One region of the Amphritea sp. HPY genome, then DNA from elsewhere that is predicted to be linked to it. Evidence: predicted binding sites of a transcription regulator. Region 1 holds the regulator's gene; each other region holds the start of a gene.

Region 1 (2,204 bases):
TGACTGCCGGAATTCATATGATATCTGATATTAATCAGAAATCGGAAGAGGGTCAGGCCTCTGATGGGTCTTCAGATAATACAGATGATCTCCGGCCCAAGGTGATTCACTGATTATCTGTTTGTACAGCTAAAAAAAACAGCGCTTCTGGCGCTGTTTTTAGTTGTACTCAAAGAGCAGGAGAGGCTGCAATGATAAGGTATTTAGTCATTCCGCCCGCGGATGACAATGCCGTGGCTGGCACCGTTTAGCGCTGCAGACTCAAGATTTTTCAATTCTTGATTGTTGAGCATACCTGGCCAGGTGATAACTGCGTGACAGGTGCCTGCCTGAAGTGCCTGGCAGGCCAGATCATAGGTTGAATGGTTCTGGTCTGGCTGGAGTAACATAACTTTGTTGAGATCGATTCCTGCAGCCTCTAGCAGGGCCTTGGGCAAGGTGGCTGGCGGAGCGATCCAGGCAAACCAGCGATCATCTTTGCTGAGTTGTGCAAGCAGTGGCAGCAACATCGTCATCTGCTCGAAATCGTTATTTTGTAATACGATCTCGGTTATTTTCCCGGCCAGTCCTGAATGAGGCTTAACTCTTACAGTTTCCGGTCGCAAAAGGGCTGCCGGCATAGCGGTATTTAGATTAACGCTGTTTTCTACTTGCAACATGTTCTTATCCTCTTCTGATAACCCCGACACCAAGGCCTTCAATTGAGAGTTCTTGCTGTTCCAGATCGACAACAATTGGTTCAAACTCTTTGTTTTCTGCGATCAGATAGATCAGCTTTCCTTCCCGTTTAAAGCGCTTAACGGTGACATCGTTATCCAATCGTGCAACAACAATCTCTCCATCTTTGGCGGTCTGGCACTGATGTACTGCAAGCAGATCTCCATCCATAATGCCAACGTCTTTCATACTCGTACCGCGTACCCGTAACAGATAATCAGCAGGGGGGTGAAAGAAGTCAGAAGCAATGGTAATCCGGTCTTCTACGTTTTCCTGCGCCAGTATAGGTTCACCGGCAGCAACCTGGCCCACTATCGGCAGACCGCTATCTTCATCGTCGAAATTTGGAATACGTATGCCACGTGAAGTGCCAGCGATCATCTCAATAGCACCTTTACGGGCAAGCGCTTTAAGATGTTCTTCCGCAGCATTGGCTGATTTAAAACCAAGCTCGCGAGCGATTTCTGCGCGGGTAGGTGGATAGCCAGTGGTTCGGATGTAGTGTTTTATGCAATCAAGTACATCTGTTTGGCGTTGTGTCAGTTTCATGATCGGCTCTGTTTTTTTATACAGTAGCTGTAACTATATACAGTATTTTATATTTGTAAACATTTTTATGTTTATATATCCAGTATTATTGGTAGAATGGCCGCAGAATAAGAGCTGCAGGTGTGTCGTGTGCTGACAGAAGAGTTGAAACAAGAGATTCAGGGTGCTTACCGGCGCTTTCTGGAAAGCCGTCAGTTGAAACCACGTCGTGGTCAGAAACAGATGATTGCTGAGGTTGCCAAGGTGCTGGGTAATATACTCACCGACGACAAAAGTCATCGTTTGGGTGAAAAGCATGTCAGTGTCATTGAGGCGGGTACCGGCACCGGTAAAACTATCGGTTATCTGCTGGCGGTTATCCCTATAGCGAAAGCCCTGGGTAAGAAAGTTGTGCTTTCCACTGCGACAGTGGCGTTGCAGGAACAGTTGCTGCATAAAGACCTGCCAGAAGTTCTTGAGCACACAGGTTTGTCGCTATCGTTTGGTCTGGCCAAAGGTCGCGGCCGGTATTTCTGTATTAATAAAGCTGAACAACATCTCGATTCCCATGGTGCGACAGGGCAGCAGGCGTTATATGAAGATGAAGTTGCACTACGCCTGGATGATGAAACCGTTGAGTTTTATAAATCTCTGCTTAATGAGTTTGCCTCAGGGCGCTGGGATGGTGATCGGGACAATCTGGTACAGGAAATCAACGATCAGGATTGGTATCCGCTGACCAGCGACCATCTGCAATGTACCAATCGACGCTGTAGTAACTTTGGTGCTTGTAGTTTTTTTAAAGCGCGACGTGAACTTGATCAGGTTGAATGCGTGATCGCCAACCACGATATTGTTCTCGCGGATCTGTCTCTCGGCGGCGGTGCGATTCTCCCTGAGCCTGCCGAAACTATCTATATCTTTGATGAAGGCCACCACCTATCCGATAAGGCCAGCGG
Region 2 (2,204 bases), 140 kb from region 1:
ACTATGATCCGCAAGCTGTTCCTGGATATGCTGAATGTCGATCTGGGTGATTTCCCGCGCATGCCATACTCCGAGGCGATGCAGCGTTACGGTTCCGATAAGCCCGACCTGCGCTTCCCGATGGAGTTGGTCGATGTAGCTGATCTGATGGCTGAGATCGAGTTCAAGGTGTTTGCCGGTCCTGCTAAAGATCCTAAAGGCCGGGTTGCTGCTCTGAAGGTTCCGGGTGGTGCTAAGCTGACCCGTAAGATTATCGATGAATACACTAAATTTGTTGGTATCTACGGCGCTAAAGGCCTGGCCTGGATCAAAGTTAACGAACTTGAGAAGGGTGTAGAAGGTCTGCAGTCTCCAATCGTTAAGTTCCTGGGCGCAGACGTTGCTATGGCTATCATGGAGCGTCTGGAAGCTAAGAACGGCGATATCGTGTTCTTTGGCGCTGACCAGGAGAAGATTGTTAGCGAAGCACTGGGTGCCCTGCGTATCAAGTGTGGTGAAGATCTGAATATGGCTGAACGTGAGTGGGCGCCGATGTGGGTTGTCGACTTCCCGATGTTTGAAGAAACCGATAAGGGTGGCCTGACCGCGCTGCACCATCCGTTTACAGCGCCAAGCTGTTCCGCGGAAGAACTGAAAGCAAACCCGCTGGGTGCTCTGTCTCGTGCCTACGACATGGTTCTGAATGGTTGTGAGCTGGGTGGCGGTTCTGTCCGTATCCACGATCAGGATATGCAGAAGACCGTGTTTGAAGTGCTGGGTATCAGTGATGAAGAAGCGGAAGAGAAGTTTGGCTTCCTGTTGAACGCATTGAAATTCGGTGCGCCACCGCACGGTGGTCTGGCATTCGGTCTGGATCGTCTTATCATGCTGATGACCGGTACTGACTCTATTCGTGAAGTTATCGCATTCCCTAAGACTCAGAGTGCTTCGTGCATGATGACTGAGGCGCCGGGTGAGGTAAGTGCTGCGCAGCTACGTGAATTGAACATTAAGCTGCGTAAAACGCCTTAATTAAGTTTTATTCACAGTAATTGAAAAGCCGTGCCTAGCACGGCTTTTTTTATGGCGCTTACTCAGGTATGGTTGTCTGTATAAATAAACAGTGTTTTTCTGGGCGGAGGCGACAGCCTGCAGCATGCTGATATTAGGGATTGATCCAGGCTCACGGATTACCGGCTACGGTATCATTAACAGTGTGGGCAGTAAGAATGAATATGTTGCCAGTGGCTGTATTCGAATCAAAGGTGATGATCTCCCTGAACGGCTGAAACAGGTGTATGCCGGCGTAACAGAGATTATTGAGCATTACTGCCCGCAAGAGATGGCGATTGAGCAAGTGTTTATGGCGCGCAATGCTGATTCAGCACTGAAACTTGGTCAGGCACGGGGGGTGGCAATTGTTGCCGGCGTCAATCAGGAACTGCCTGTGGCTGAGTACGCGGCACGTAAGGTTAAGCAGGCCGTGGTAGGTAATGGTGGCGCGGATAAGTCTCAGGTGCAGCATATGGTTAAATCCATTCTTAAGCTGCCTGGGCTGCCCCAGGAAGATGCCGCTGATGCGCTGGCTATCGCACTGTGTCACTCTCATACCCGGACCAGTCTTGTGATGATGGCCGGTGCTAAGGGTAGTCGTGGCCGGAGGTTGCGTTGATAGCGGCTACAGATTTGTACTACCTGCTTTGTAATGCCGGTGCGCAGTTTACCGATATTGTGGCTGATGCTGTTTGGAGATTAGCTTAATGGGCGTTGCAGATTTAATACATATCTTTGATGTGGCTGGGGTCGCTGTCTTTGCGATCACCGGAGCACTGGCTGCGCAGGGTAAAAAGCTGGATATCCTTGGTGTGGTTGTGTTGGGGATAGTGACGGCGCTGGGTGGCGGAACTATCAGGGATATTACCCTGGACGTTCATCCGGTTATCTGGGTTGCCAATACCACTTATCTCTGGACCGCCATTATCTCTGCTATAGCGGCCTTTATCCTGTGTCGTTATCTTGCCTATCCTCGGCGGCTTCTGTTATTGCTTGATGCACTGGGAATGTCACTTTTTGCAGTGTTGGGTGCGCAAAAAGCTACTGCCCTGGGTATGCCGCCGGTAATTGCGGTAATGATGGCGATGATTACCGGCTGTGCCGGTGGCATGATCCGGGATATTCTGACCCGTCAGATTCCGCTGATCCTGCAGCGTAATGGTGAATTGTAT
Region 3 (2,204 bases), 110 kb from region 1:
ACGTGTAACACTCATGGTCCGTTGAGTTGGGATTATGGCGTGGTGGGCCGACACTTTGCTGTCGTTCCAGGCAAGGCTGCGACGACCACTATCCAACTGCGGACGGAAGGCCTCGAGATCGGGATTATTCTGATACAGCGATGTCATCACCTGCCCCGCTTCAGCATGATGTTCCGCTGGCAGATAACGGCAATCGGAACGTGGGTAAGTAATCAGTTTATGCCTTTCATACAACCCCTGGCACAGATCCAGTACCTGCTTAGCGCTGAGATTAAAGCGCTTTGCGGCCTCGATCTGCAATGAGGAAAGGCTGAAAGGCAACGGCGCGCGTTGCTTCTTCTGTTTCTGTTGCAGCTCAGTAATCCTGGCTGGCTTATCGGTCACCCGTTGCTGTACATTTTCAGCCAGTTGTTTTGACATCACCCGCCCCTCATCATCCTGATAAGGGCGGCAATTTTCACTGGGTTTCCAGCTGGCCTCAAATGTTTCCCCAGCCTCAGTCTGCAACACGGCAACCACTTCATAGAATGGTTTCGAGACAAAACCGGCGATACTCTGATCCCGCCTGACAACCAAGCCGAGCAGTGGTGTTTGCACCCGGCCAACGGATAACACGCCATTGTAGCCCGCCTGACGGCCACGAATGGTATAGGCCCTGGTCATATTGATGCCGTACAGCCAATCAGCGCGAGACCGCGCCAACGCAGACACGGATAACGGTATAAATTCACTATTTGATTGCAGTTGCGACAGCGCTTTGCGCACCGCATTAGCATTCAGGTCACTGATCAGACAACGCTGCACCGCCTGCTTCTTTGCGCTACTGGCACCAAGGTAGTCGATCACCTCATCCACCAGCAGTTGCCCCTCACGGTCAGGGTCGCCGGCATGAACCAGCTGGTCGCTCTGCTTAATCAGCTTACGTAACACCGATAGCTGTTTGCGGGTTTTAGAACGCGGCTTGAGTTGCCATTGTTCGGGGATAATCGGCAGATGCTCAGAGCGCCAGGACTTTAGCTGTGGATCATATTCATCGGGATCCGCCTGTTCCAGCAGATGACCCAGACACCAGCTGACAATATCGCCGTTGCCCGCCTCAATATAGCCCTCATGCTTGCGCTGGGGCTTAGGTAAAACCTCTGCGATGGCCCGCGCCAGACTGGGTTTTTCTGCAATATAGAGAATCATCGATAAAACCGGTGTGTTAACTGCTAAATACTGTTTATTTATACAGCCAGAACAATACCCTAGTCAGAGGCCCGATGCCACTGCCCCCTGTCGTAATTAGAATGCCAATGAACAAATTAGCTACGAATCAGACGCAAAAAAGGCAGCTAAAGCTGCCTTGTCGTTAACTTGCCAGTTAACTTAATTGTTCACTTACCGTCAATCTGTCAGCACCGCTCAGGAGCTGACATATGATTTCTCAAGATATGCGATGATATCCGACGATTCGTACATCCAGCTAGGCTCGCCCGATGAATCCTCGATGCGCAAACAAGGTACTTTTAGTTTTCCGCCGCCGGTTTGTAACTCTTGTTTGAACTGATCGTTACGCTTAGCATCGCGAATCTCAATATTCAGACCATTACGGCGTAATGAGCGACGTACTTTGACGCAGAACGGGCACGCCTCGTACTGATACAGAGCAAGATGTGCGGTACGCTGATCGAGTTCCTGTTGCGCTTCAGCAGAGCGTTGCATCGCCCGCGGCCGAAAAATTGCATTAAGTAACAGGATTAAGCGTCCTAACAGCCAACGAATAATTGCCACAACAGGCCCTCCAAAAAAATGAGGCGGGATTATAGCATGGCTTAAACCTGTTTTTTCCACTCTTTTATGTGATTCCAGACATATGCCCCTTTATTGCGGCACATATTCAACGTAAACTCCCGCTGAACTTTTTGACTCATCCTGGGTCAACTCTGGATCAGCTTTACCTTCTTACCTTGGGGGGGGGAGGAAAGATGCCCATACCAATAGAAACAGGAACGCTATGTACCCTCAACATTTGCCGAACGCTACCGCCGACACATCTTCTGCTAGCCGACTGATACGATCTTTCTACACTTTCGTATTCGCCGCGATAGTCGTAACTTTCTCAACTTACGCAACTACAAGCTTCGCAGCGCCCGCTTATATCAGTGATGATGTGTATACCTTTTATCATGGTGGGCCAAGTGATCAGTACAAAATCTCCGGTC
Region 4 (2,204 bases), 2.5 Mb from region 1:
AGGCCCCTGCCACGATAGCCGAGCCTCTTCCCGAATTTGATGAAAACGAACCTGTTGTCACTATTCGCCAGGGCAAGAAAGCCACTTATTACGAATACCGGATTAATGGCAAACTGAAAGAGATAAAGGTGGAACCTGTGGTAGGTAAGACTTACTATCTGGTACCCACCGATGAAGGTGAATTCAGCCGCTTTGAAAACTCATCGCTGATGCTGCCTAAGTGGATTATTTTTAGCTGGTAGATTAACAATAGATAGGTTTTATGGCTGTATATACCACCGTTAGCGGCGCCGACCTGCAGGCACTGCTACAGGATTTCGATCTTGGCCAACTGGTTGATTTTCAAGGCATCGAAGGCGGTATTGAGAATACCAATTACTTCGTTTCCCTGAACGACAATGCCGGTTGTCGCCAGGAGTATGTTCTGACCCTGTTCGAAGAGCTGAACCAGAGCGAAATGCCCTATTTTGTCGAGCTGACCACCTGGCTGGCGGAACAGGATATTCCTGTGCCATACCCGTTGCAGGACAGAAACGGCATCGCCCTGAAATCTATGCATAACCGTCCGGCTCTGCTGCAGCCGCGCTTTCCTGGCCGGCACCTTGAAACTCTGACACCGGATCATTGCACCCAGATCGGCGCTGCACTGGCAAAATTTCACGTTGCTGGCAAAGACTTCTACCTGCAGCGCCAGGCCCACCGGGGCGTATTCTGGTGGCGCCGGGAATCCGAGCATCTGACCAGTAAGCTAAGTACTGAAGATGCCGACCTGCTGCGCCAGGAAGTCGACCTGTTTGACCAATTACGCGAGCAGGACTGGCACCTGCCTCAGGGCGCGATCCATGGCGACCTGTTCTACGACAACGCGCTGTTTGAAGGTGATCAGCTAAGCGCCATCCTGGATATCTACAACGCTTGTACCGGTTACCTGCTATACGATCTGGCAATCGTTGCCAACGACTGGTGCGTTAACCCTGACGGCAGTGTAGATTCCGATCGTGAAGACGCACTACTGAAAGGATACGCATCAGAACGCCCATTTGAAGACAACGAATACCTAGCCTGGCCCCAGCTGGTAAGAACCGCCGCGATGCGCTTCTGGCTGTCACGCCTGATCCCCGCAATGGACCCGGATTCAACCCAGAAGATCAAAGACCCGGATGAACTTCGGCGGATTTTACTAAGCCGTATTGCAAAGCCAGCCAAGCTGCCTTGAGGCAGCAGACCGCCGAACAAGTTCGGCTAGCTAGTAGCTAGAAAAAGCAAGTAAGCCTTCTTTTCATGGAAAGTGAAAACGTGCTTTGTAAGAAGGGGGCGTGGATTTTGATCTTTGCCTTTGATTTTTCTAGCCACTAGCAGGCGTGCTTGCACGCCGTTCTAGCAAGCAAAGCTCCGCTTTGCGTCTAGCCACTTGCCGCCTTGGCGGCTATACTCCCCTACTGATTATTTATACAGCAATTCATGCGAGCCACTATGGACGTCTCTCATCTCCTCGATTCACTGAATGAACCCCAGCGGGAAGCGGTTTCTGCGCCGGTCTGTAATATGCTGGTGCTGGCCGGTGCCGGTTCGGGTAAAACCCGGGTGCTGGTGCACCGTATCGCCTGGCTGGTCCAGACAGAAGGGCTGTCGCCTTACTCTATTATGGCGGTGACCTTTACCAACAAGGCCGCCAAAGAGATGCGCGGCCGAATCGAAGAGCTGCTGGGCGTCAATCCCAGCGGCATGTGGGTCGGTACTTTTCATGGCCTGGCACACCGTATCCTGCGAGCCCACTGGCGCGACGCAGGATTAACGGAAAACTTCCAGATTATGGATTCCGATGATCAGCTGCGGCTGATCAAACGTCTGGCAAAAGAGATGAATCTGGACGACAGCCGCTGGCCGGCGCGACAGTTCCAGTGGTATATCAACGCTCAGAAAGATGAAGGCCTGCGTGCCGCACATATTGAGCCTGGCGGCGATCCGTATGCCCAGATGATGGTCAACATGTACCACGCCTACGAAGATGCCTGCGAGCGTGGCGGTATGGTCGACTTCGGTGAACTGTTGCTACGCTCTCTGGAACTATTACGGGATCGCAATCCTGCCCTGCTGGAACATTATCAGGAACGTTTCCGCTACATTCTGGTAGACGAGTTCCAGGATACCAACGCGATCCAGTACGCCTGGCTGAAACTGCTCTGTAATCCGCTTGATCCACG

Evidence for each region. Region 1 encodes LexA, which represses DNA repair genes until DNA is damaged. Its sites were predicted from a motif close to TACTGTNTANNTANACAGTA; they were not measured.
Region 2: the regulator LexA is predicted to act here: its motif matches at 1,086-1,105, upstream of ruvC (crossover junction endodeoxyribonuclease RuvC).
Region 3: the regulator LexA is predicted to act here: its motif matches at 1,217-1,236, upstream of ACQUQM_RS08085 (DNA topoisomerase III).
Region 4: the regulator LexA is predicted to act here: its motif matches at 1,438-1,457, upstream of uvrD (DNA helicase II).

Annotation. Positions count from the first base shown of each region.
Region 1 covers NZ_CP194015.1:1,684,081-1,686,284, reverse strand. Annotated here, with positions in the region: gene ACQUQM_RS07615 (hypothetical protein) at 1-113, shown strand, start outside; gene ACQUQM_RS07610 (cell division inhibitor SulA) at 204-659, opposite strand; gene lexA (transcriptional repressor LexA) at 664-1,266, opposite strand; gene dinG (ATP-dependent DNA helicase DinG) at 1,396-2,204, shown strand, end outside.
Region 2 covers NZ_CP194015.1:1,825,328-1,827,531, reverse strand. Annotated here, with positions in the region: gene aspS (aspartate--tRNA ligase) at 1-1,011, shown strand, start outside; gene ruvC (crossover junction endodeoxyribonuclease RuvC) at 1,136-1,651, shown strand; gene ACQUQM_RS08235 (trimeric intracellular cation channel family protein) at 1,740-2,204, shown strand, end outside.
Region 3 covers NZ_CP194015.1:1,793,367-1,795,570, forward strand. Annotated here, with positions in the region: gene ACQUQM_RS08085 (DNA topoisomerase III) at 1-1,188, opposite strand, end outside; gene ACQUQM_RS08090 (glutathione S-transferase N-terminal domain-containing protein) at 1,405-1,773, opposite strand; gene ACQUQM_RS08095 (TIGR04211 family SH3 domain-containing protein) at 1,997-2,204, shown strand, end outside.
Region 4 covers NZ_CP194015.1:4,190,185-4,192,388, forward strand. Annotated here, with positions in the region: gene ACQUQM_RS18605 (DUF2782 domain-containing protein) at 1-242, shown strand, start outside; gene ACQUQM_RS18610 (homoserine kinase) at 263-1,216, shown strand; gene uvrD (DNA helicase II) at 1,474-2,204, shown strand, end outside.